Regions from separate parts of the Streptomyces sp. NPDC085481 genome, predicted to be linked through region 1. Evidence: riboswitches for the same ligand, from Rfam matches in the RefSeq annotation. Region 1 holds a riboswitch; each other region holds the start of a gene.
The links. A riboswitch is a leader RNA that binds a small molecule or an ion and turns the genes downstream of it on or off. The one in region 1 is predicted to bind cyclic di-AMP.
Positions count from the first base shown of each region.

Region 2: it holds a riboswitch for cyclic di-AMP, as region 1 does, so the genes downstream of both, ACIGEZ_RS15155 (M23 family metallopeptidase) here and ACIGEZ_RS32575 (transglycosylase family protein) in region 1, are expected to answer to the same signal.
Region 3: it holds a riboswitch for cyclic di-AMP, as region 1 does, so the genes downstream of both, ACIGEZ_RS20595 (C40 family peptidase) here and ACIGEZ_RS32575 (transglycosylase family protein) in region 1, are expected to answer to the same signal.

Region 1 covers NZ_JBITTJ010000022.1:35,646-43,137, forward strand. Annotated here, with positions in the region: gene ACIGEZ_RS32560 (LamG-like jellyroll fold domain-containing protein) at 1-1,314, shown strand, start outside; gene ACIGEZ_RS32565 (cytochrome P450) at 1,392-2,678, shown strand; gene ACIGEZ_RS32570 (transglycosylase family protein) at 2,806-3,876, shown strand; cyclic di-AMP (ydaO/yuaA leader) riboswitch at 4,134-4,307, shown strand; gene ACIGEZ_RS32575 (transglycosylase family protein) at 4,311-5,030, shown strand; gene eno (phosphopyruvate hydratase) at 5,292-6,578, shown strand; gene ACIGEZ_RS32585 (septum formation initiator family protein) at 6,696-7,166, shown strand; gene ACIGEZ_RS32590 (DUF501 domain-containing protein) at 7,185-7,492, shown strand, end outside.
Region 2 covers NZ_JBITTJ010000006.1:75,482-82,973, forward strand. Annotated here, with positions in the region: gene ACIGEZ_RS15140 (DNA topoisomerase (ATP-hydrolyzing) subunit A) at 192-2,648, opposite strand; gene ACIGEZ_RS15145 (M16 family metallopeptidase) at 2,875-4,224, shown strand; gene ACIGEZ_RS15150 (M16 family metallopeptidase) at 4,251-5,618, shown strand; cyclic di-AMP (ydaO/yuaA leader) riboswitch at 5,821-5,987, shown strand; gene ACIGEZ_RS15155 (M23 family metallopeptidase) at 6,000-6,770, shown strand; gene ACIGEZ_RS15160 (GntR family transcriptional regulator) at 6,949-7,492, shown strand, end outside.
Region 3 covers NZ_JBITTJ010000009.1:162,771-170,262, forward strand. Annotated here, with positions in the region: gene bioD (dethiobiotin synthase) at 1-224, opposite strand, end outside; gene ACIGEZ_RS20570 (adenosylmethionine--8-amino-7-oxononanoate transaminase) at 298-1,578, opposite strand; gene bioB (biotin synthase BioB) at 1,571-2,809, opposite strand; gene ACIGEZ_RS20580 (8-amino-7-oxononanoate synthase) at 2,952-4,187, shown strand; gene ACIGEZ_RS20585 (hypothetical protein) at 4,217-4,828, shown strand; gene ACIGEZ_RS20590 (ATP-binding protein) at 5,032-5,463, shown strand; gene ACIGEZ_RS20595 (C40 family peptidase) at 5,569-6,045, opposite strand; cyclic di-AMP (ydaO/yuaA leader) riboswitch at 6,049-6,246, opposite strand; gene ACIGEZ_RS20600 (hypothetical protein) at 6,562-6,867, opposite strand; gene ACIGEZ_RS20605 (ATP-dependent Clp protease proteolytic subunit) at 6,875-7,492, opposite strand, start outside.

The DNA of each region.
Region 1 (7,492 bases):
AACGGCGACGGGGACTTCACCTTCGCCCTCTGGTTCCGCTACGACTCCACGGTGAACACCCACGACGCGGCGCTGCTGTGGGCGTACGGCTCGACCTCGGGCAAGCCGTCGCTGTGGGTGCGCGCCAAGCCGTCCACCGACCGGCTGACGGCGCGCGTGGAGACCGGCCAGGTCTCGGTCGCGATCGACCTGCCCGACACGAAGACCGACCGGGTCGCCTTCGGCGACAACGCCTGGCACCTGCTGACGCTGACCCGTAGGAAGGAGACCGGGACCCCGCAGGAGTCCACGGTCACGCTGCGCGTCGACAACGACCCCGCGTACACCAAGGACGCCGCGAACGTCACCGGCTCCTTCACGGACGGGATCGTCGCCCCCGAGGGCTTCCGGATCGGCTCCAAGCCCGGCGACCTCGACATCCTCACCGGCGAGCTCGACGACTTCCGCTACTACAAGCGGGCCCTGTCGGCGGCCGAGGAGACCGCCATCGCCGGCACGGCCGTCGGTGGTTCGGCCGCTCCCCGCGACCCGGTCGTCTGGTGGACGATGGAGGGCGGTCACACGGAGCAGCACCTCGTGGCCCGGGCCGCCGACGACCCGGCCGCGCGCGCCACCCCCGACGCCTCGCGGCACTGCGGTCACGGATACCTGCGGGGTGGCGCGTCGCCCACCGACACGGGCGCGAAGTTCGGCCGCAGCCTCGACCTCGACGGCGTCGACGACGGCGTGGAACTCACCTACGGCAAGGACAGGGCGCTCGGCTCCGGCGACTTCACGCTGGCGACCTGGGTGCGCTTCCAGCAGGCCGAGAACACGACCCCGGTGCTCGTCTGGGCGTACGGGGTCGGTACCGCGGAGCGCCAGCTGTGGATCCGTGCCGTGACCGACGAGAACAAGATCGTGGCCCACTTCCAGACGGACGCCGGGATCACCAGCCTGGAGGCCAGGGCGCCCGCGGGCACGGTGTTCGGCGACGGCACCTGGCGGCACGTGGTGCTGCGCCGGGCCGGCGGGCAGCTGACCCTGTCGGTCGGCGACGGCACCGCCCTGCAGGCGGTCGCGACCGGTGCGGTCGCCGGCTCGGTGACCTACCAGGACGGCTTCGACGTCCGGGGCCTGCAGCTGGGCGCGCGCCCCGGCGGCACGGCCAAGGACCGCCTGAAGGGGGCGCTGGACGAGTTCACGCTGATCCGCAGGGCGCTGCCGGACGCCGAGATCACGACGGTGGGCGCGCCGTTCCCGGTGGACAACGCCACCGTGGCGCGGCTGCCCTTCGACCAGCTGACGGCGAAGGGCGTGTACGCCCGGATGTGACCCGTATACAAGGATGCGCGCCCTGTGTGACGGCACGGGGCGCGTGCCCGCAGAGGCGGGGGGTTAGTGTCGGGAGCATGCCCGACCAGCCCCCCGCCTCTTCCGTTCCGCCGCTCGCCGCCTCCCTTCCCGCCCCCGCGCCCGAGCTCTTCACCTGGGAGTTCGCCACCGATCCTTACCCGGCGTACGCCTGGCTGCGCGAGCACGCGCCCGTGCACCGGGCGAAGCTGCCGAGCGGGGTGGAGGCCTGGCTGGTCACGCGGTACGCGGACGCGCGGCAGGCGCTCGCGGACCAGCGGCTGTCGAAGAATCCGGCGCACCACGACGAGCCGGCGCACGCCAAGGGCAAGACGGGCATTCCGGGCGAGCGCAAGGCCGAGCTGATGACCCACCTCCTGAACATCGACCCGCCGGACCACACCCGGCTGCGGCGGCTGGTGTCGAAGGCGTTCACGCCCCGGCGGGTGGCGGAGTTCGCACCGCGGGTGCAGGAGCTGACGGACCGGCTGATCGACGGGTTCGCGGAGCGGGGGAGCGCGGACCTGATCCACGAGTTCGCCTTCCCGCTGCCCATCTACGCGATCTGCGACCTGCTCGGCGTGCCGGCGGAGGACCAGGACGACTTCCGGGACTGGGCCGGGATGATGATCCGGCACGGCGGCGGGCCGCGCGGCGGGGTGGCGCGGTCGGTGAAGAAGATGCGCGGCTATCTGGCGGAGCTGATCCACAGGAAGCGCGAAGAGCCGGGCGACGACCTGATCTCCGGGCTCATCAAGGCCTCCGACCACGGCGAGCACCTCACCGAGAACGAGGCCGCGGCGATGGCCTTCATCCTGCTCTTCGCCGGTTTCGAGACCACGGTCAACCTCATCGGCAACGGGGTGTACGCGCTGCTGCGCAACCCGGAGCAGCGCTCCCGTCTCCAGGAGTCGATCGCGGCGGGGGAGCGGGGGCTCCTGGAGACGGGGGTCGAGGAGCTGCTGCGGTACGACGGGCCGGTGGAGCTGGCGACCTGGCGGTTCGCCACGCAGGCGCTGACGATCGGCGGGCAGGAGATCCCGGCCGGCGATCCGGTCCTGGTGGTGCTCGCGGCCGCGGACCGGGATCCGGCGCGCTTCGGGGAACCGGACACGCTCGACCTGGCACGGCGCGACAACCAGCACCTCGGGTACGGGCACGGCATCCACTACTGCCTGGGGGCGCCGCTGGCCCGGCTGGAGGGGCAGACGGCGCTCGCGACGCTGCTGACTCGCCTGCCGGACCTGCGACTTGGGGCCGATCCGGCGGAACTGCGGTGGCGCGGCGGGCTCATCATGCGTGGCCTGCGCACGCTTCCGGTGGAGTTCAGCGCTTCCCACAAGTGAGCCCCGGAACTGACGGAGCGTCAAGAATGTGATCTTCGCGTGATCTCCGCTGCATCGACTTGTGACTCACGTTCGAATGCCGCTACGTTCACCCGCAGTCTCAGCAGTCACGCGAAAGGCACCCCGTATGCGCTCCGGGAACGGACGTCACCGCAGACCCCGCCAGGCCCCCGCACTCGTCGTCGCCGCCGGTGTCACCGGCTCGGCCATGGCACTGCCGCTGCTCGCCACCGGCTCCGCCTCCGCCGCCGACGCCCCGACCTGGGACCGGGTCGCCGAGTGTGAGTCGGGCGGCGCCTGGAGCGCCAACTTCGGCAACGGGCTCTACGGCGGGCTGCAGTTCAGCCAGGAGAGCTGGGAGCGCCACGGCGGCCTCGCGTACGCGCCGAGCGCCGACCTCGCCAGCCGCGCCCAGCAGATCACGATCGCCGACAAGGCGCTCGCCGCGGGCGACGCCCAGTGGGCCACCTGCGCCCCGATCGCGGGCCTGACCAACGACGGCAAGGCGCCGGCCGTCGACCCGGGCCCGGGCGTCCCGGCCAAGGAGGCCACCGGCCCGCTCCCCGAGTCGAACCGGACCGACGGCCTGCCGGCGGGCTCCGGCACGGCCGACGGCAAGACCGACGGCGAGGCCGGCGGCAAGCACGCGGGCCCGGTCGCCCCCTCGACCTCGCCGTCGACGTCCACCCCCGGCGCGTCCGCGCCCTCAACGGACCCGGCGAACCCCACCTACCCGGTGACCCCGGGCGGGCCCTCGACCTCGCCCGCCACCCCCGTGACCCCCGGCACGCCCGATGCGTCCCTTACGCCGGGTACGACGGTTACGCCCGGTACGCCGGGTGCGTCCGGTACGGCCTCTCCCGGCACCGGCAAGCACCGGGGTGACGCCGCGTCCGAGGATTCGGGCAAGAAGGACGACACGTCCGAATCCGGACGCCATGCGGCCCCGGCTGACGGGTCGAAGGGTGACGCGACCGACGGTACGGCGGCGGATAATTCGGTCAGCTCGGACAAGCTGGACGAATACACCGTCAAGCCGGGTGACAGTCTGTCGGACATTGCGCAGGAGAACGCCCTCCCCGGAGGCTGGACCGCGCTGTACGACGCCAACAAGGGGACGGTGGGTGCCGATCCGGATCTCATCCTCCCTGGTCAGAGCCTTGAGCTGACGCTCGAATCCCTCGCATCCAAGGGGTAGTTCGCGGGCTGATGTCCGTTCTGTCCAAGTGAGACATGGGTCTCTCTTGCCGAACTGGCGTGTCGCGTCCGCAAACTTTGCTCGTGTCGCCCCTCACCTGCGCAAACACCCCTTTTGGGGGAGCAAGTAGGGGCGATATTTCCGGGTTGATGGACTTTGAACTTCCGCCGGGTCTATGTCTACGGTCGTCACCGCTCGCCACCGCGGGCCCCGTCGACCGGTACGCCGAATCCTGCCGCCGACCGACGGGAACAGTCGTCGCGCAAGCGCCGAAGGCAGGACCGGGGGACCCAAGGTAAGTGCCGGCCCCGGCCGTTGAGACAGACGGCCGGCGATCGGCTTGGGGTGGAGCCGCGTGCAGGTCACGCGGCCGGGCAACTCATCAGGCCCGAACCCGACAGCTCACCTCGTAGGCGTCGGTGAGGAGAACTTCCATGCTGCTTTCCGGTAAGGGCAAGCACCGCCGTCCCTCCAAGGCCACCCGCGCCGTCGCGCTCGTCGGTGTCGCCGGCGTCGCCGTCGCGGCCCCGCTCATGACCGCCGGCACCGCCTCGGCCGCCACCACCGCCGAGTGGGACACCGTCGCCCAGTGCGAGTCCGGCGGCAACTGGTCCATCAACACCGGCAACGGCTACTACGGCGGCCTGCAGTTCTCGGCCTCCACCTGGGCCGCGTACGGCGGCACCGCCTACGCCGCGACCGCCGACCAGGCCTCGAAGGCGCAGCAGATAGCCATCGCCGAGAAGGTCCTGGCCGGCCAGGGCAAGGGCGCGTGGCCGAGCTGTGGCGTGGGCCTGTCCAACGCCGCCAACGACACCGCCGCCGCCCCGTCGAAGCCCGCGGCTCCGGCGAAGCCCGCGGCCCCGTCGAAGCCCGCCGCCTCGACCCAGCGCTCCGCCGAGCAGCCGGCCACGCGCAGCGAGAAGCGCCCGGCGCCGAAGAAGGCCGAGTCCAAGAAGACCGTCACCACGCCGACCGGCAAGAAGGTCAAGAAGGGTGACGGCGAGTACATGGTCGTCGCCGGCGACACCCTCAGCAAGATCGCCCAGGCGCACGGCGTCAAGGGCGGCTGGGCCAAGCTCTTCGAGCTGAACAAGGACATCGTCCAGGACGCCGACCTGATCTACCCGGGCCAGCAGCTCCACCTCAAGTGAGCCTGACGACCTTCCCCCCGCGGTGACCACCCCGGCCCGGAGTGCCCTTCCCCCGTGCGCTCCGGGCCGGGGTTTCCCCATTACCCCTGAGTAGTACGGGGCCTTTCGTCCCGAGATGCATGCCCCCGGGTCCTTTTTCGTCCCAGCGGGCGGGCGCCGGGCAGGCCGGAGCGCCTGAGCCGGTTAGGCTCTTGCCGCAAGGCGAAACGAGTCCTTGCCGCATGCGTCACACCCAGCGTCACATCCCAGAAGGAGATGCTCGTGCCGTCCATCGACGTCGTCGTAGCCCGGGAAATCCTGGACTCCCGAGGCAACCCCACGGTCGAGGTCGAGGTCGGCCTCGACGACGGCAGCACCGGCCGTGCTGCCGTCCCGTCCGGTGCCTCCACCGGTGCGTTCGAGGCCCTTGAGCTCCGCGACGGTGACCCCAACCGTTACCAGGGCAAGGGCGTCGAGAAGGCCGTCCTCGCCGTCATCGAGCAGATCGGCCCCGAGCTGGTCGGCTACGACGCCACCGAGCAGCGCCTGATCGACCAGGCGATGTTCGACCTGGACGCCACCCCGGACAAGTCCTCGCTCGGCGCCAACGCCATCCTCGGCGTCTCCCTCGCCGTCGCGCACGCCGCCTCCGAGGCCTCCGACCTGCCGCTCTTCCGCTACCTCGGCGGCCCGAACGCGCACCTGCTGCCCGTTCCGATGATGAACATCCTGAACGGCGGCTCGCACGCCGACTCCAACGTGGACATCCAGGAGTTCATGATCGCGCCGATCGGCGCGGAGTCCTTCTCCGAGGCCCTGCGCTGGGGCACCGAGGTCTACCACACCCTCAAGAAGGTCCTGAAGGACAAGGGCCTGTCCACCGGCCTCGGCGACGAGGGCGGCTTCGCCCCGAACCTGGGCTCCAACCGCGAGGCCCTCGACCTCATCCTCGAGGCCGTCAAGCAGGCCGGCTACGTGCCCGGCAAGGACATCGCGCTCGCGCTCGACGTCGCCGCCTCCGAGTTCTACAAGGACGGCTCGTACGAGTTCGAGGGCAAGTCCCGCTCGGCCGCCGAGATGACCGAGTACTACGAGGAGCTCGTCGCCGCGTACCCGCTGGTCTCCATCGAGGACCCGCTGTTCGAGGACGACTGGGCCGGCTGGAAGGTCATCACCGACAAGCTCGGCACCAAGGTGCAGCTGGTCGGCGACGACCTGTTCGTCACCAACCCGGAGCGCCTGGCCCGCGGCATCGAGGAGGGCACCGCGAACGCCCTCCTGGTCAAGGTCAACCAGATCGGCTCGCTGACCGAGACCCTGGACGCCGTCGAGCTGGCCCAGCGCAGCGGCTTCAAGTGCATGATGTCGCACCGCTCCGGCGAGACCGAGGACGTCACCATCGCCGACCTGGCCGTCGCCACCAACTGCGGCCAGATCAAGACCGGTGCCCCGGCCCGCTCCGAGCGCGTCGCCAAGTACAACCAGCTCCTGCGCATCGAGGAGATCCTCGACGACGCCGCGGTCTACGCCGGCCGCAGCGCCTTCCCGCGGTTTCGCACGGCGAACTGATTAAGCGGGGCCAGGGCTGACACCTGCTCCGATCCGTACGTCCCCGCACTCGGTCCCGTACCGTGTGCGGGGACGTGCGTGTGAACAGGGCCGGCAGCAAAAGGGGAGGCGTACGACATGGCCGTGAAGGACCGGGACCGGTTCTCGACCGCGACCCGGATCAGGCTGCTCGGCGAGCAGACCGCCGCCCGTGTCTACCGCTCCCAGACCCGCCGACAGGCCCGCCGCTCCCGGCTCACCGGCCGCGCGGCCTTCCTCGCCCTGGTCGTCTGCTCGCTCGTGGTGGCGCTCGCCTACCCGATGCGGCAGTACGTCTCCCAGCAGGGCGAGATCGCCGACCAGCAGCGCAAGGCGGCCGAGGCCGCCCAGCGGGTCGAGGAGCTCCGGGACGAGAAGGCCCGCCTCCAGGACCCCGCCTACGTGCGCCGGCTGGCCCGCGAACACCTGCACTACGTGATGCCCGGCGAGACCGGCTTCACCGTGAACGACCCGGACGCGGAGCACCGGCCCCGCACCGACCAGGGCGCGACGGACCGCCCCTGGTACGACAACCTGTGGGACGGCGTGGACAACGCCGACCGCCACTGACCCAACCCAGGATCGATGATGGAAACGCCCCCTCCGCAGACCGAACGCACCGAGCCCACCGACGCGGACGTCGCCGCGTTCGAGGCCCAGCTCGGCCGGCCGCCCCGCGGCCTGCGTGCCATCGCGCACCGCTGCCCGTGCGGCAACCCGGACGTCGTCGAGACCGCGCCGCGGCTGCCCGACGGCACCCCGTTCCCGACCACGTACTACCTGACCTGCCCCCGGGCGGCCTCGGCCATCGGGACCCTGGAGGCCAACGGGGTCATGAAGGAGATGCAGGCCCGGCTCGCCACCGACCCGGAGCTCGCCGCCGCCTACCGGGCCGC
Region 2 (7,492 bases), on a different contig from region 1:
CCGGCGGGTCAGGTGACTGCCGGAATTCCCGGCTCGTCGTACCCGGCATGGGGAGGGGCGATCCGACGAATGCCCCCATCGAGTGCGTTGCAACCCTCGGCTCTCATCGTCTCGCGGGCGTCAGATCACCCCCGACACGAACACGCCCCCTGTACTGAAAGGACAGGGGGCGTGTTCGTACGCGTCGGGTCCTAGCCGAGCGGACCGGCCAGCACCTCCACCGGCCCCGCCGGCGGCGTGCCCGAGCCGTCGCGGCGCGGGTCGAGCTCGGGGAGCTGGGCCGGCATGCCGTTCTTCTGCGCCGCCCGGGCCGGGGCGGCACCCGCCCAGGCCAGGACGAGCACGTCCTCGCCCTTCAGGAAGCGCTGGCAGCGCACACCGCCCGTCGCGCGGCCCTTGCGCGGGTACTGGTCGAACGGGGTCAGCTTCACGGACGTACCGGTCGAGTCGTCCAGCGTGCCCGTGGAGCCGGCCACCGTGAACACCACCGCGTCCGCCGCCGGGTCCACCGCGGTGAACGAGATGACCTCGGCGCCCGCGGCGAGCTTGATGCCCGCCATGCCGCCCGCGGCCCGGCCCTGCGGCCGCACCTGGGAGGCCGGGTAGCGCAGCAGCTGCGCGTCGGAGGTGATGAAGACCAGGTCTTCCTCGCCCGTACGCAGCTCCGTGCCGCCGACGATCCGGTCGCCGTCCTTGAGGGCGATGACCTCCAGCTCGTCCTTGTTCGCCGGATAGTCCGGCACCACGCGCTTGACCACACCCTGCAGCGTGCCGAGGGCCAGCCCTGGCGAGGCCTCTTCGAGCGTGGTCAGACAGACCACCGTCTCGTCCGCCTCCAGGGACACGAACTCGGCGAGCGGCGCGCCGCCCGCCAGGGTGGGCATGCTCGCGGTGTCGGGGAGCTGCGGCAGGTCGATCACCGAAAGCCGCAGCAGCCGGCCGGCCGAGGTCACCACGCCGACGTCACCGCGCTGGGTCGCCGCGACCGCCGAGACGATCACGTCGTGCTTGGCCCGCTTGCCGTCCTCGGCCGGCGGGAGCTGCTCGGTCACCGTACGGGCCAGCAGGCCGGTCGACGAGAGCAGCACGCGGCACGGGTCGTCGGCGACCTCCAGGGCGGCCGCGGCGACCGGGGCGCCCGCCGACTCCAGCAGGACCGTGCGCCGGTCGGTGGCGAACTTCTTCGCCACCGCCGCCAGTTCCGCCGAGACCAGCTTGCGCAGCTCGGAGTCGGAGTCCAGGATCCCGGTCAGCTCGTCGATCTCGCCGGTGAGCCGGTCGCGCTCGGTCTCCAGCTCGATCCGGTCGAACTTGGTGAGCCGGCGCAGCGGGGTGTCCAGGATGTACTGGGTCTGGATCTCGCTCAGCGAGAAGCGCTCCATCAGGCGCTCCTTGGCCTGTGCCGAGTTCTCGCTCTCGCGGATCAGCCGGATGACCTCGTCGATGTCGAGGAGCGCGACGAGCAGGCCCTCGACCAGGTGCAGCCGGTCGCGCTTCTTGCCGCGACGGAACTCCGAGCGGCGCCGGACCACGTCGAACCGGTGGTCGAGGTAGACCTCGAGGAGCTCCTTGAGGCCCAGCGTCAGCGGCTGGCCGTCGACCAGGGCCACGTTGTTGATGCCGAAGGACTCCTCCATGGGGGTCAGCTTGTACAGCTGCTCCAGGACCGCCTCCGGCACGAAGCCGTTCTTCACCTCGATGACCAGGCGCAGGCCGTGGTTGCGGTCGGTGAGGTCCTTGACGTCCGCGATGCCCTGGAGCCGCTTGGAGCCGACCAGGTCCTTGATCTTGGAGATCACCTTCTCCGGGCCGACGGTGAAGGGCAGTTCGGTGACGACGATGCCCTTGCGGCGCGCCGTCACGTTCTCCACGGTCGCCGTCGCGCGGATCTTGAAGGTGCCGCGGCCCGTCTCGTAGGCGTCCTTGATGCCGGACAGGCCGACGATCCGGCCGCCCGTGGGCAGGTCGGGACCCGGCACGAAGCGCATCAGCGCCTCCAGGTCCGCGTTGGGGTGGCGGATCAGGTGGCGGGCGGCCGCGACGACCTCGCCCAGGTTGTGCGGGGGCATGTTGGTCGCCATGCCGACCGCGATGCCGGAGGCGCCGTTGACCAGCAGGTTCGGATACGCGGCGGGGAGCGCGACCGGCTCCCGCTCCTGGCCGTCGTAGTTCGGCGCGAAGTCGACGGTGTCCTCGTCGATGGACTCCGTCATCATCAGCGCGGCCGGGGCCATCCGCGACTCCGTGTACCGCATGGCGGCCGGCGGGTCGTCGTTGCCGAGCGAGCCGAAGTTGCCGTGGCCGTCGACCAGCGGGAGGCGCATGGAGAAGGGCTGCGCCATGCGGACCATCGCGTCGTAGATCGACGCGTCGCCGTGCGGGTGCAGCTTGCCCATGACCTCGCCGACGACGCGGGCGCACTTGACGAATCCGCGGTCGGGGCGCAGACCCATCTCGCCCATCTGGTAGACGATGCGCCGCTGCACGGGCTTCATGCCGTCACGCGCGTCGGGCAGCGCGCGGGAGTAGATCACCGAGTACGCGTACTCGAGGAAGGAGCCCTGCATCTCGTCGACCACGTCGATGTCGAGGATTCGCTCCTCGAACGCGTCGTCCGGCGGCGGTGTCTTCGTGCTGCGGCGGGCCATCGCGGCTGCGGCTCCTTCACCAACAAGGTTGATCTGACGCGGACCATTGTGGACCGTCCCACTGACAAGACGGACCGCGACCCGGGCCTGACGGCCGCCGCGGCCCCCGCGCACGGCGATCACGACCCGGAAGAGGGACGTGGCGAAGGTACGGGAACTTCGCCAGGTGTCGGCGCGCTTGCATACAGTGGCAGGACTTTTCCATATCGCGATCGAAGGGACGTACATGCCCATGGGTCACACGGCCACGGCCGAGGCCGGCTCCGGCGGCCTGACAGCGACCGAGCACCGGCTGGCCAACGGCCTGCGCGTGGTGCTCTCCGAGGACCACCTGACCCCGGTCGCCGCGGTCTGCCTCTGGTACGACGTCGGCTCGCGCCACGAGGTCCGGGGCCGCACGGGTCTCGCCCACCTCTTCGAGCACCTGATGTTCCAGGGTTCGAAGCAGGTCCACGGCAACGGTCACTTCGAGCTGGTGCAGGGCGCCGGCGGCTCGCTCAACGGCACCACGAGCTTCGAGCGCACCAACTACTTCGAGACCATGCCGGCCCACCAGCTCGAGCTCGCGCTCTGGCTGGAGGCCGACCGCATGGGCTCGCTGCTCGCGGCCCTGGACGACGAGTCCATGGAGAACCAGCGGGACGTCGTCAAGAACGAGCGCCGCCAGCGCTACGACAACGTGCCCTACGGCACCGCCTTCGAGCGCCTCACCGCCCTCGCGTACCCCGAGGGCCACCCGTACCACCACACGCCGATCGGCTCCATGGCCGACCTGGACGCGGCCACCCTGGAAGACGCCCGGAACTTCTTCCGTACGTACTACGCGCCGAACAACGCCGTCCTGTCGGTCGTCGGCGACATCGACCCGCAGCAGACCCTCGCCTGGATCGAGAAGTACTTCGGCTCCATCCCCGCCCACGACGGCAAGCCGCAGCCCAGCGACGGCGCCCTGCCCGACGTCATCGGCGAGCAGCTGCGCGAGGTCGTCGAGGAGGAGGTCCCGGCCCGCGCCCTGATGGCCGCCTACCGGCTGCCGCACGACGGCACGCGCGCCTGCGACGCGGCCGACCTGGCCCTGACCATCCTCGGTGGCGGTGAGTCCTCCCGCCTGCACAACCGCCTGGTCCGCCGCGACCGCACCGCCGTCGCCGCCGGCTTCGGCCTGCTGCGGCTGGCCGGCGCGCCCTCGCTCGGCTGGCTGGACGTGAAGACCTCCGGCGGCGTCGAGGTGCCGCAGATCGAGTCGGCCGTCGACGACGAACTGGCCCGGTTCGCCGCCGATGGCCCCACGGCAGAGGAGATGGAGCGCGCCCAGGCCCAGCTGGAGCGCGAGTGGCTGGACCGGCTCGGCACGGTCGCGGGCCGCGCCGACGAATTGTGCCGGTACGCGGTGCTGTTCGGCGACCCGCAGCTCGCGCTGACCGCCGTGCACCGGGTCCTCGACATCAGCGCCGAGGAGGTGCAGGAGGTCGCCAAGGCCAAGCTGCGCCCGGACAACCGTGCCGTCCTGGTCTACGAGCCGGTGAGCACGGACAACGGCGACGACAGCGACGAGGAAGAGGGAGCGGACCAGTGACCGACGCCGCCGCGTCTTTGACGAGCATGACCTTCCACCCGCAGCCCCAGCCGGGCACGGCCAAGCCCTGGGCCTTCCCGGCCCCGGAGCGTGGCGCGCTCGACAACGGTCTGACCGTGCTGCGCTGCCACCGCCCCGGCCAGCAGGTGGTGGCCGTCGAGATCTTCCTCGACGCCCCGCTGGACGCCGAGCCCGAGGGCCTCGACGGCGTCGCCACGATCATGGCCAGGGCCCTGTCCGAGGGCACCGACCAGCACAGTGCCGAGGAGTTCGCCGCCGAGCTGGAGCGCTGCGGCGCCACCCTCGACGCGCACGCCGACCACCCCGGCGTACGGGTCTCCCTGGAGGTCCCGGTCTCCCGGCTGCCCAAGGCGCTCGGCCTGCTCGCCGAGGCCCTGATCGCGCCCGCGTTCGCCGAGGCCGAGGTCGAGCGCCTGGTGAACAACCGGCTCGACGAGATCCCGCACGAGACGGCCAACCCGGCCCGCCGTGCCGCCAAGCAGCTCTCCAAGGAGCTCTTCCCGGCCTCCGCCCGCATGTCCCGGCCGCGCCAGGGCACCGAGGAGACCGTCGCCGCGATCGACGCCGCCGCCGTCCGCGCCTTCTACGACGCGCACATCCGGCCCGCCGCGGCGACCGCGGTGGTCGTCGGCGACCTCACCGACGTCGACCTGGACAAGGTGCTCGCCGAGTCCCTGGGCGCCTGGACGGGCGAGCCGGCCGAGTCGCGCCCGATGCCGCCCATCACGGCCGACGACACCGGAAGGGTCGTCATCGTGGACCGCCCCGGCGCCGTCCAGACGCAGCTGCTCATCGGCCGCGTCGGCGCCGACCGCCACGACCGCGTGTGGCCGGCCCAGGTGCTCGGCACGTACTGCCTCGGCGGCACCCTCACCTCCCGCCTGGACCGCGTCCTGCGCGAGGAGAAGGGCTACACGTACGGCGTGCGCGCCTTCGGCCAGGTGCTGCGCTCCGACGGCAAGGGCAACGGCGCGTCGATGCTCGCCATCAGCGGATCGGTCGACACGCCCAACACCGGTCCGGCACTTGACGACCTGTGGAAGGTGCTGCGCACCCTCGCCGCCGGGGGCCTGACGGACGCCGAGCGCGACGTGGCCGTGCAGAACCTGGTGGGCGTGGCGCCGCTGAAGTACGAGACGGCCGCCTCCGTCGCGGGGACGCTCTCCGACCAGGTCGAGCAGCACCTGGCGGACGACTACCAGGCGCAGTTGTACGCGCGGCTCGCCGAGACCGGCACGGTGGAGGCGACCGCGGCCGTGGTCAACGCCTTCCCGGTGGACCGGCTCGTGACCGTGCTCGTCGGCGACGCGGCGCAGATCGAGGAGCCGGTGCGGGCTCTCGGCATCGGCGAAGTGACCGTCGTGACGGGCTGATTGAGCCGCCGTCACGCTGTTTCCGGGACCCCGACGAGCTGGTTCGTCGGGGTCCTCCCCTTTGTCCGTATTGCTGGAGAGTGTGATCGTCTGCCCTGTGGCATGTCTTACAAACAGGCGTGTCTGTTTGGCGATTGACAGAAGATCGGCCTAGCGTCGATCCGGCTGTTCGCCCGTTGCACGACGCCGCATTCGCGGCAACGGACAGTCATCGCCGAGTCCCCGTCAGGCGCGAGCCTGGGGAGCCGGGGACCCACACGTAGTCCCCTGGGGTGAATCGGACGCCTTCGCTTCGCGCGGAGGGGCCCGTAGGAGACCTTCCTGCTCCGAACCCGTCAGCTAACCCGGTAGGCGAGAGGGAAGGAAAGGATCAGCCACTACATGGCGTTCACCCGTGCCACCGGGAAGCATCGTGGTCCGAGCCGGATGGCGCGCCGCAGCGCGGGCATCGCCGGCGTGGCGACCCTCGCCACCACCGGCGTCATCGGCACCCTCGCGTCCCCGGCGCTCGCCGCCGAGCCGCAGGACACCTCCGTCGAGGACACCGGCCTGATTCAGGTGATCGCCGAGGAGTCCCTCACCGAGCGGGTCGACGCCCAGGTCGACGCCCAGGAGAAGGAGGCCGTCGAGGCCGCCGCCCGGGCCAAGGCCGCCGCCGAGGCGAAGCGCAAGGCCGAGGCGCGCGCCAAGGAGATCCGGGCCGCCAAGGAGCGCGCCGCCCGCGAGGCCGAGCGCAAGCGCCTGAACTCCTTCCAGCTGCCCGTCGCAGGCTCGTACGTCTCCACCGGCTACAAGACCGGCGGCTCGCTCTGGTCCTCCGGCAGCCACTCCGGCATCGACTTCCACGCCGCCTATGGCAGCAAGGTCGTCTCCGTCGGCTCCGGCACCGTCGTCGAGGCCGGCTGGGGCGGCGCGTACGGCAACAACATCGTCATCCGGATGAACGACGGCACGTACACCCAGTACGGCCACCTCTCCTCGATCGGCGTCTACGTGGGCCAGCACGTCACCCCCGGCGACCAGATCGGCATCTCCGGCTCCACCGGCAACTCCACCGGCCCGCACCTCCACTTCGAGGCGCGCACGAGCGCCGAGTACGGCTCGGACATCAACCCGATCTCGTACCTCCGGGCCCGCGGCGTCAACGTCTGACGCACGCATCCCGCGAAGCCTCCGAAGCGGCCCCGGCTCGATCGAGCCGGGCCGCTTTTTTGTGCCTGTATTACCGGGCGGCATCGGAAATTCCGGCGTCCTGCAATAGAGTCGCCGAACAGGCGTCTCTCGACGGGGTTTCGCGCGGATGAAACGCGAATGAAAGCGGAGGTCGGACATGCGCATTCCCGCGCACTCGGTATGCACGGCGATCCGGGACGACATCGTCTCCGGAGTCTTCGAGCGGGGCGGCCGGCTGACCGAGGAGCAGCTCGCCCGCCGTTACGGGGTCTCCCGCGTCCCGGTCCGCGAGGCCCTGCGCACCCTGGAGTCCGAGGGCTTCGTGGTGACCCGCCGGCACGCCGGCGCCCATGTCGCCGAGCCCACCGAGCAGGAGGCGGCCGACCTGCTCGACATGCGGTCCCTGCTCGAACCCCTGGGCGCCGCCCGGGCCGCCCAGCGCCGCACCGACGCCCACCTCAAAGTGCTGCGCGGCCTGGTCAGGCTCGGTCAGGAGCGGGCCAGGCGCGGCCAGGGCGAGGACCTGCGCTCGCTGGGCGCCTGGTTCCACGAGACGCTCGCCCAGGCCTCCGGCAGCCCGCCGCTCACCGCGCTCCTCACCCAGCTGCGCCACAAGATCGCCTGGATGTACGCGGTCGAGCCGCCCGCCCAGCCGGTCGAGGCCTGGGCCGAGCACGGTGCCATCGTGGACGCCGTCGCGC
Region 3 (7,492 bases), on a different contig from region 1:
GGCGCCAACGGCTCCGGGAAACGGGCCAGTTCAGTGCCGCTGGCCGCCCCCGACAACCGGAGCACCTCATCCGCGTCCCCCGCCTCGTGCGGGCCGACCCCCGTCTGGGCGGGCTTCAGCACGGCGACGGAGCGTCCGGCAGCGGTGGCGACCGCGGCGACGGCGGCGGTGACGACGGTCTTGCCGATCTCCGTACCGGTGCCGCTGACGACGATGACGGTCATGACGAGAGGTCCTTTCTGACTCGGAAAACGGTGCCGCGCCGGACGGCGGCGGCCCACGGGGTCGAACCCACCGTCACCCCGCCCCCGCGGCCGCCTTCACCGCCGAGCAGATACGCGCCACGTCCGCGTCCCCGGTGACGAACGGCGGCATCGTGTAGATCAGGTCCCGGAACGGCCTGACCCAGACCCCCGCGCGGACCGCGGCCCGCGTGGCGGCCGCCATGTCGACCTCGTGGTCGAGCTGGACGACCCCGATCGCGCCGAGCACCCGGACGTCGCGGACACCAGGGACCGCGGACACGGGTGCGAGCCCCTCGCGGAGTCCGGCCTCGATGCGCTTGACCTCGACCTGCCAGTCCTGCCCGAGCAGCAGATCGATCGAGGCGAGCGCGACCGAGCAGGCGAGCGGGTTGCCCATGAACGTCGGGCCATGGGCGAGGACGGGGACCTCGCCCTGCGAGATCCCGTCCGCCACCCGCCCGGAGCACAGCGTCGCCGCCAGCGACAGGTAGCCTCCGGTCAGGGCCTTCCCCACGCACATCACATCGGGCGAGACCCCGGCGTGGTCGGCGGCGAACAACGCCCCCGTACGCCCGAACCCGGTGGCGATCTCGTCGAAGACGAGCAGCACGTCGTGCGCGTCGCACGCCTCCCGCAGCACCCGCAGGTACTCGGGCGAGTGGAAGCGCATACCGCCCGCGCCCTGCACCACCGGCTCCACGATCACCGCGGCCAGCTCGTCCGCGTGCCGGCCGATGGTCTCGCGCAGCAGCTCGGCGTACGACTCCTCGTACGCGACCGGCGGCGCGTCCACGAAGACCTGCCGCTGCAGGACCCCGGACCACAACTGGTGCATCCCGCCGTCGGGGTCGCACACCGACATCGGCTGCCAGGTGTCCCCGTGGTAGCCGCCCCGCCAGGTGAGCAGCCGGTGCTTGCCGGGCCGGCCGACCGAGCGCCAGTACTGCAGGCACATCTTGGCGGCGACCTCGACGGCGACGGACCCGGAGTCGCTGAGGAAGACGTGCCGGAGCGGCTCGGGCGTGATCTCCACGAGCCGCGCGGCGAGCCGGACGGCGGGCTCGTGGGTGAGCCCGCCGAACATCACATGGCTCATCCGGTCGAGCTGGCCGCGCGCCGCCTCGTTGAGCACCGGGTGGTTGTAGCCGTGGATGGCCGACCACCAGGAGGACATGCCGTCGACCAACTCGTCCTGCCCGTCGACCGACTCGGCCAGCCGGAGCCGTACCCCGGACGCGGACGCGACGACCAGCGGATCGACACGGCCCGGCATGGGCCCGTACGGGTGCCAGACGTGCGCCCGGTCCAGGGCGAGGAGCTCGTCGTTACGCATTCGGCGCGAGATCCGTCCCGGCGCCCCGGCGGCGCACTGCCACGAGGTCCGTACGGGCGTCCGCGGTCGCCGCGGGCACCTCCGCGGCGGCACCGCCACAAGGCCCGCACCCGCCACCGGCCTCGGCATGCGACCCGCACCCGCCACCGGCGCCCGCGTGCGACCCGCACCCGCCACCGGCCTCGGCAGGCGACCCGCATCCGCCACCGGCCGCGGCGAGCGCGTCGGCCCGGTGCGCGGGCAGCGTGGTCGTCCCCGCCCCCTCCACCTCGAAGCCCGCGTCCGCGATCATCTCCAGGTCGGCGTGCCCGGCCTGCCCCTCGCTGGTGAGGTAGTCGCCGAGGAAGATCGAGTTGGCGATGTGCAGCGCGAGCGGCTGCATCGTGCGCAGGTGGACCTCACGCCCGCCCGCGATGCGGACCTCGACGTCCGGGCAGACGAACCGCACCATCGCGAGGATCCGCAGGCAGCGCTGCGGGGTGAGGTTCCACTCCTTCGCGAGCGGCGTGCCCTCGAAGGGGATCAGGAAGTTCACCGGCACGGAGTCCGAGTCGAGCTCGCGCAGCGCGTAGACGACGTCGACGAGGTCCTCGTCGCTCTCGCCCATGCCGGCGATGAGACCCGAGCAGGCCGACAGACCGGCGGCGTGCGCCTTCTGCACGGTGTCCACCCGGTCCTGGTACGTGTGGGTGGTGGTGATCTCGCCGTACGTCCCCTCGGACGTGTTCAGGTTGTGGTTGTACGCGTCGGCGCCGGCCGCCCGCAGCCGCTCGGCCTGGCCGTCGGAGAGCAGACCGAGACAGGCGCAGACCTCCACGCCCTCGTTCTGCTCCTTGATGGCCTCGATGGTCTTGCCGACCCGGTCGACGTCCCGGTCCGTCGGACCCCGGCCGCTCGCCACCAGGCAGACCCGCTTCGCGCCGCCCGCGACGCCGGCGGCGGCCGCGGCGGAGGCCTCGTCCGGCTTGAGCCAGGTGTACTTGAGGATCCCGGCGGTCGAACCGAGCCGCTGCGAACAGTACGAGCAGTCCTCGGGGCACAGGCCCGACTTCAGATTGACCAGGTAGTTCAGCTTCACCCGCCGTCCGAACCACTGACGGCGGACCTTGCCGGCCGCAGCCACCACATCGAGCAGGTCGTCGTCGGAGGTCGCCAGCACGGCGAGCGCTTCTTCACGGGTCGGCGACTCGCGCCGCAGCCCCTTCTCCACCAGCGTGTTCAGCAGGTCCATAAGCGCTGATCCTCGCCTACCGCACACCCCGCGGCCAAGGAGGATCCGAACAAACGACGCCATTGGAGGTGTGTGTATGGCCACACCCTGACCTCGGCCCGGGCCGGTTAGGGTCTGTGCGCTGCCTACAAAAGGATCTGCCATGCCGTCGTACGCCGAGGACCTGCCGGGGGACCTGCACGAGGACCCGTACGGGGACCCGCAGGACAGGACGGCGGGGCCGGACCCGCGCCGGGCCGCGTTCGGCTGGACCGAGGCCGCCGCACGGCAGCGCGCGGCGGCGGGCCTCGTGCGGACGCTGCGGCCCCGGACGGCCGAGTCCGGCCTGCTCGACCTCGCGGGCAACGACTACCTCGGACTCACCCGCCGCCCGGAGATCACCGAGGCGGCGGCCGAAGCGGCGCGGCGCTGGGGCGCGGGCTCCACCGGATCGCGGCTCGTCACCGGCTCGACCCGGCTGCACGCCCGGCTGGAGAGCGAACTCGCCGCGTTCTGCGGCTTCGAGGCCGCCCTGGTCTTCTCCTCCGGCTACACGGCGAACCTGGCCGCGCTGACCGCGCTCTCGGCCCGGGACGGGCTGATCGTCTCCGACGCCGGCAACCACGCCTCCATCGTGGACGGCTGTCGGCTCGCGCGCGCCGAGACGGCCGTGGTGCCGCACGCCGACCCCGAGGCCGTCGCCAAGACCCTCTCCGCCCACCCGGACCGCCGGGCCCTCGTCGTCAGCGACTCCGTCTTCTCCGTGGACGGCGACCGGGCCCCGCTCACCGCCCTCGCCGAGACCTGCCGGGCGTACGGCGCGGGCCTGGTCGTCGACGACGCCCACGGATTCGGCGTCCTCGGCGACGGCGGACGCGGCGCGCTGCACGAGGCGGGGCTCGCGGGTGACCCGGACGTGGTCGCCACGCTCACCCTGTCCAAGTCCCTCGGCAGCCAGGGCGGCGCGGTCCTCGGCCCGGACCGGGTGATCGAGCACCTGGTCAACGCCGCCCGTACCTTCATCTTCGACACCGGCCTGGCCCCCGCCGCCGCGGGCGGGGCGCTCGCGAGCCTGCGGCTGATCGCCGCCGAGCCGGCGCTCGCCGCCCGGGCCCGTACGGTCGCCACGACCCTCCACCGGCTGCTCACCGAGGCCGGCCTCACCGCCGTACGGCCCGACGCCGCCGTGGTCTCGGTCCGCGCCCCCGGCCCGAGCGAGGCGCTCCGGTGGGCCGCCGACTGCCGTGAACTCGGCCTCGGCGTCGGCTGCTTCCGCCCCCCGTCGGTCCCCGACGGCGTCTCGAGGCTCCGCCTGACCGCCCGCGCCGACCTGACGGACGCGCAGATCGAGCAGGCCGTGGCGACGATCGTGCGGACGGCGCCGGAGGGCGCGGCCTGACTGTCAGTGGTGCTCGCTAAGTTGAGGGCATGAGTTCTTCGCTGAGCGTGTACCTGCTCGACCCCAAGGCCGCCCACGACCTCGTCGGTTCGCGCGACGACCAGCTGCTCCAGGTCATCCGCGACTCCTTCGCCGCCGACCTCGCCTCGGCCGACGACTGGTTCTCCTCGGAGATCGCGGACGGCGCGCCCACGGCGTACGAGGCGCTGCGCGCGGTGGTGTACGGCGGCCCGTTCGACGCGCAGCGTCAGTACGCCTTCCAGTACGGCTACGCCTACAAGCGGCTGTGCTCGCTGACCGGGTCCTTCCTGGACAACTCGTGCTTCTCGCCGTTCCGCGGGGACTGGCTGGAGATGGTGGACGAGGGGCTGCGGGCGCTGCGGATCACGGCGGTGTCGGTGGCGGAGTTCGGCTACTACGGGGGCATGCCCGACGTGGTGCCGACCTACGACCTGCCGCGCTGCGGCGAGTGGACGCACGAGCAGTGCCTGGCGGCGCTCGAGCAGTTCGAGCAGACCAAGAAGGACGGCCACGCACCGCCGCTCGACTCCGAGGTCGTGGACGCCGTCATGGACGTCATGGGCTGGCTGCGGCACGTGGAGTCGCGCCCCGGGTTCGGGGTCGTCGGCTTCGTGTCGTAAGGCGCCTCGCAAGGCGCCTCGGAAGCCGTTTCGTAAGGCGCCTTGCCAGGGCCGATCCGGTCGCCCGTAGCGGAGTTCACCGCTTCGGGCGACAGATATCCGGATATCTTGGTGGATCGCTGCCCACGGCGGCAGCATCGGTGGCACTCTGACGCGAAGCGCAATCCGGGGCCGGGCCCCGGTGGGAAAGGGACAGCGTCGCGATGGCAGACCACCAGGAAGCAACACTCACGCTGCCGAGCGATCCCGCCTCGGTCTCCGCCGCCCGGAGATACGTCGCCGACGTCCTCGTCTCCTGGGGGCTCGAGGGCGACACCGACACCGCGGACGCGGTCCGACTGATCGTCTCCGAACTGGCGACCAACGCCGTCCAGCACACCTTCGGCCAGTCTCCCACCTTCACGGTCGACATCCGCCTGGAGTGCGACGCACTGCTCCACATCGGCGTCACGGACAGCCACCCCCGCTGGCCGCAGCGCCTCCCGGCCGCGGTCCAGCAGGACAACGGCCGCGGCATGGTCATCATCCGCTCCCTGACGGCCGGGGCGGGCGGCCGGCTCGCGGTCACGCCCACGGCGGAGGGCGGCAAGACGGTCTGGATCAACCTGCCCTGGACGGCCGTGCTCCCCGGCTGAGCGGGCCCGGCCGAGCGGGCGGCGGGAGGAGGGGGCCGGCGGCGCCACCGGGCGCCCCCTCCCGCACCGTGCGTCAGCGGGACGGCGGATCAGCGGGACGGCGAATCAGCGGACCCGGCCGTAAGAGACCTTCGAGCTCCAGATCTTGTCCAGCTTCACCCATGAACCGGTCTTCGGCGAGTGCCAGATCCTGTTGTTACCCGCGTAGATCCCGACGTGGTACACCCTTCCGCCGGAGTGGAAGAAGACCAGGTCCCCCTTCTGCCGGCCGGAAGCCGAGACGTGCCGGGTCTTGTTGTACTGCTGCTGCGCCGTGCGGGGCAGCGACTTGCCCGCCTTCTTGTACGAGTAGACCGTGAGGCCCGAGCAGTCGAAACGGGTCGGGCCGGAGGCGCCGTACTTGTAGGGCGATCCCTTCTTCGAGGCGGCGACGTTCAGCGCCTTGTTGGCGTAGGACGTCGCTGCCTGGGCCTCCGGTGCCGCTCCTGGGGCGAGCAGCGTGCCGCCGACGGCGGCGAGGGTGAGAGCCGAGACGGCTCCGGCCCGGGACAGCAGGGACGGGACATGCATCTGCGCAGTCATGCGCAACCCTTCGTCAGCCGCCTGTGAAGGATGACCTGTCGGGTTCGGGCAGGCGAAGATGCCCGGCCGCGGCTGCGGCTTCACCCCGAGGAACGTCCGCACTGCGCGCACGTCCCGTGTTGCTCGGGTCCTCCACTCCTGCCGATCCACTCCTGTCGACCAGACGTCCGGAACGGCGGCAGGACTCGGCGTCCGCCCGGACCGCCCCGCCTCGGGTGGCGGGGGCTTGTCGTCGACAGGGATCTTGACTCACACCATGGGCGAAATCCGAGTTGAAACGGCGATATGTGAGGCTCCTCACGACTGATCCATACGGGTGGACAGTCGGCTTTCTCGATCTTCAGAGGTTTGCCCGACGAGCTCCGTACCAGGCGTGGAACGCCCCATTCCGCCAGATGCGTACACCTGTTGCGCAACTTGCCTGAGCCCTCTGTCGATGCATCGAATACGCCGAACGGGGGAGCGATTCTGCGGCCGCGTTGCCCCGGGTGGACCTGGACACGACACGCGCAACTGTCAACTCGCCGACTCCCCGGGCACGGTGACCCGCCCGGCCCTCCGCTCCCCGTCCAACACCCGCAGCGCACGGGCCAATGTCTCCGCGTGGACCTCGCTCTCGCCCCGCATATGCATGAGTGTCAGGGCCTCGCGCAGGGCCGTCGCCCGCCCCACCAGCGCTTGGGCGGCCCGAAGTGCCCCATAGGTATGCGAGGACCTGGATGGATTGATTCTGCCCAGGAGGTCGACGACTTCGAGGTAGGCGTCGACGAACTCACCCTCGGCGCGCGTCAGCGCGGGCAGCTGCGGCAGCTCCGGGACCACGGCGGGCTCACTCCTCCCCGGTACCGGTGGACGCGTGGCGGGTCTTCAGGACGTGGTCCACCAGGCCGTAGGCGCGGGCGGCGGCCGCGTCGAGCACCGTGGTCCGGTCGATGTCGGCGTCGGTCCGCTCGGGGCTCTGCCCGGTGTGCTCGGCGAGCAGCCTGACCACCAGCTCGCGCTGGCGCAGCAATTCCCGGGCCTGGATGTCCAGATCGCTCGGCTGGCCCTGCAACGGCTCGTCGAGCGTGGGCTGCTGAAGCACGATCCGGGCCCCGGGCAGCGCGAGTCGCCGGCCCGGCGAGCCGGCCGCGAGCAGCACCGCGGCGGGGCCGACGGCCTGGCCGAGGCAGGTGGTCTCCACATCGCAGGAGACCGTGCGGATCGTGTCGTGGATCGAGGTCATGGCGCTGATCGAACCCCCGGGGGAGTTGATGTAGAGGCTGATCAGCTGCTCGGGCGAGGCGTAGTCGAGGTGCAGGAGCTGGGCGATGACGTCATTGGCCGCGGTCTCGTCGATCGGCGTGCCCAGAAAGACGATCCGCTCCTGGAGCAGCTTCGAGTACGGGTCGAGGGTGCGGGTTCCGAAGCTCGTGCGCTCGGTGAACTCGGGCAGGACGTGGCGAGC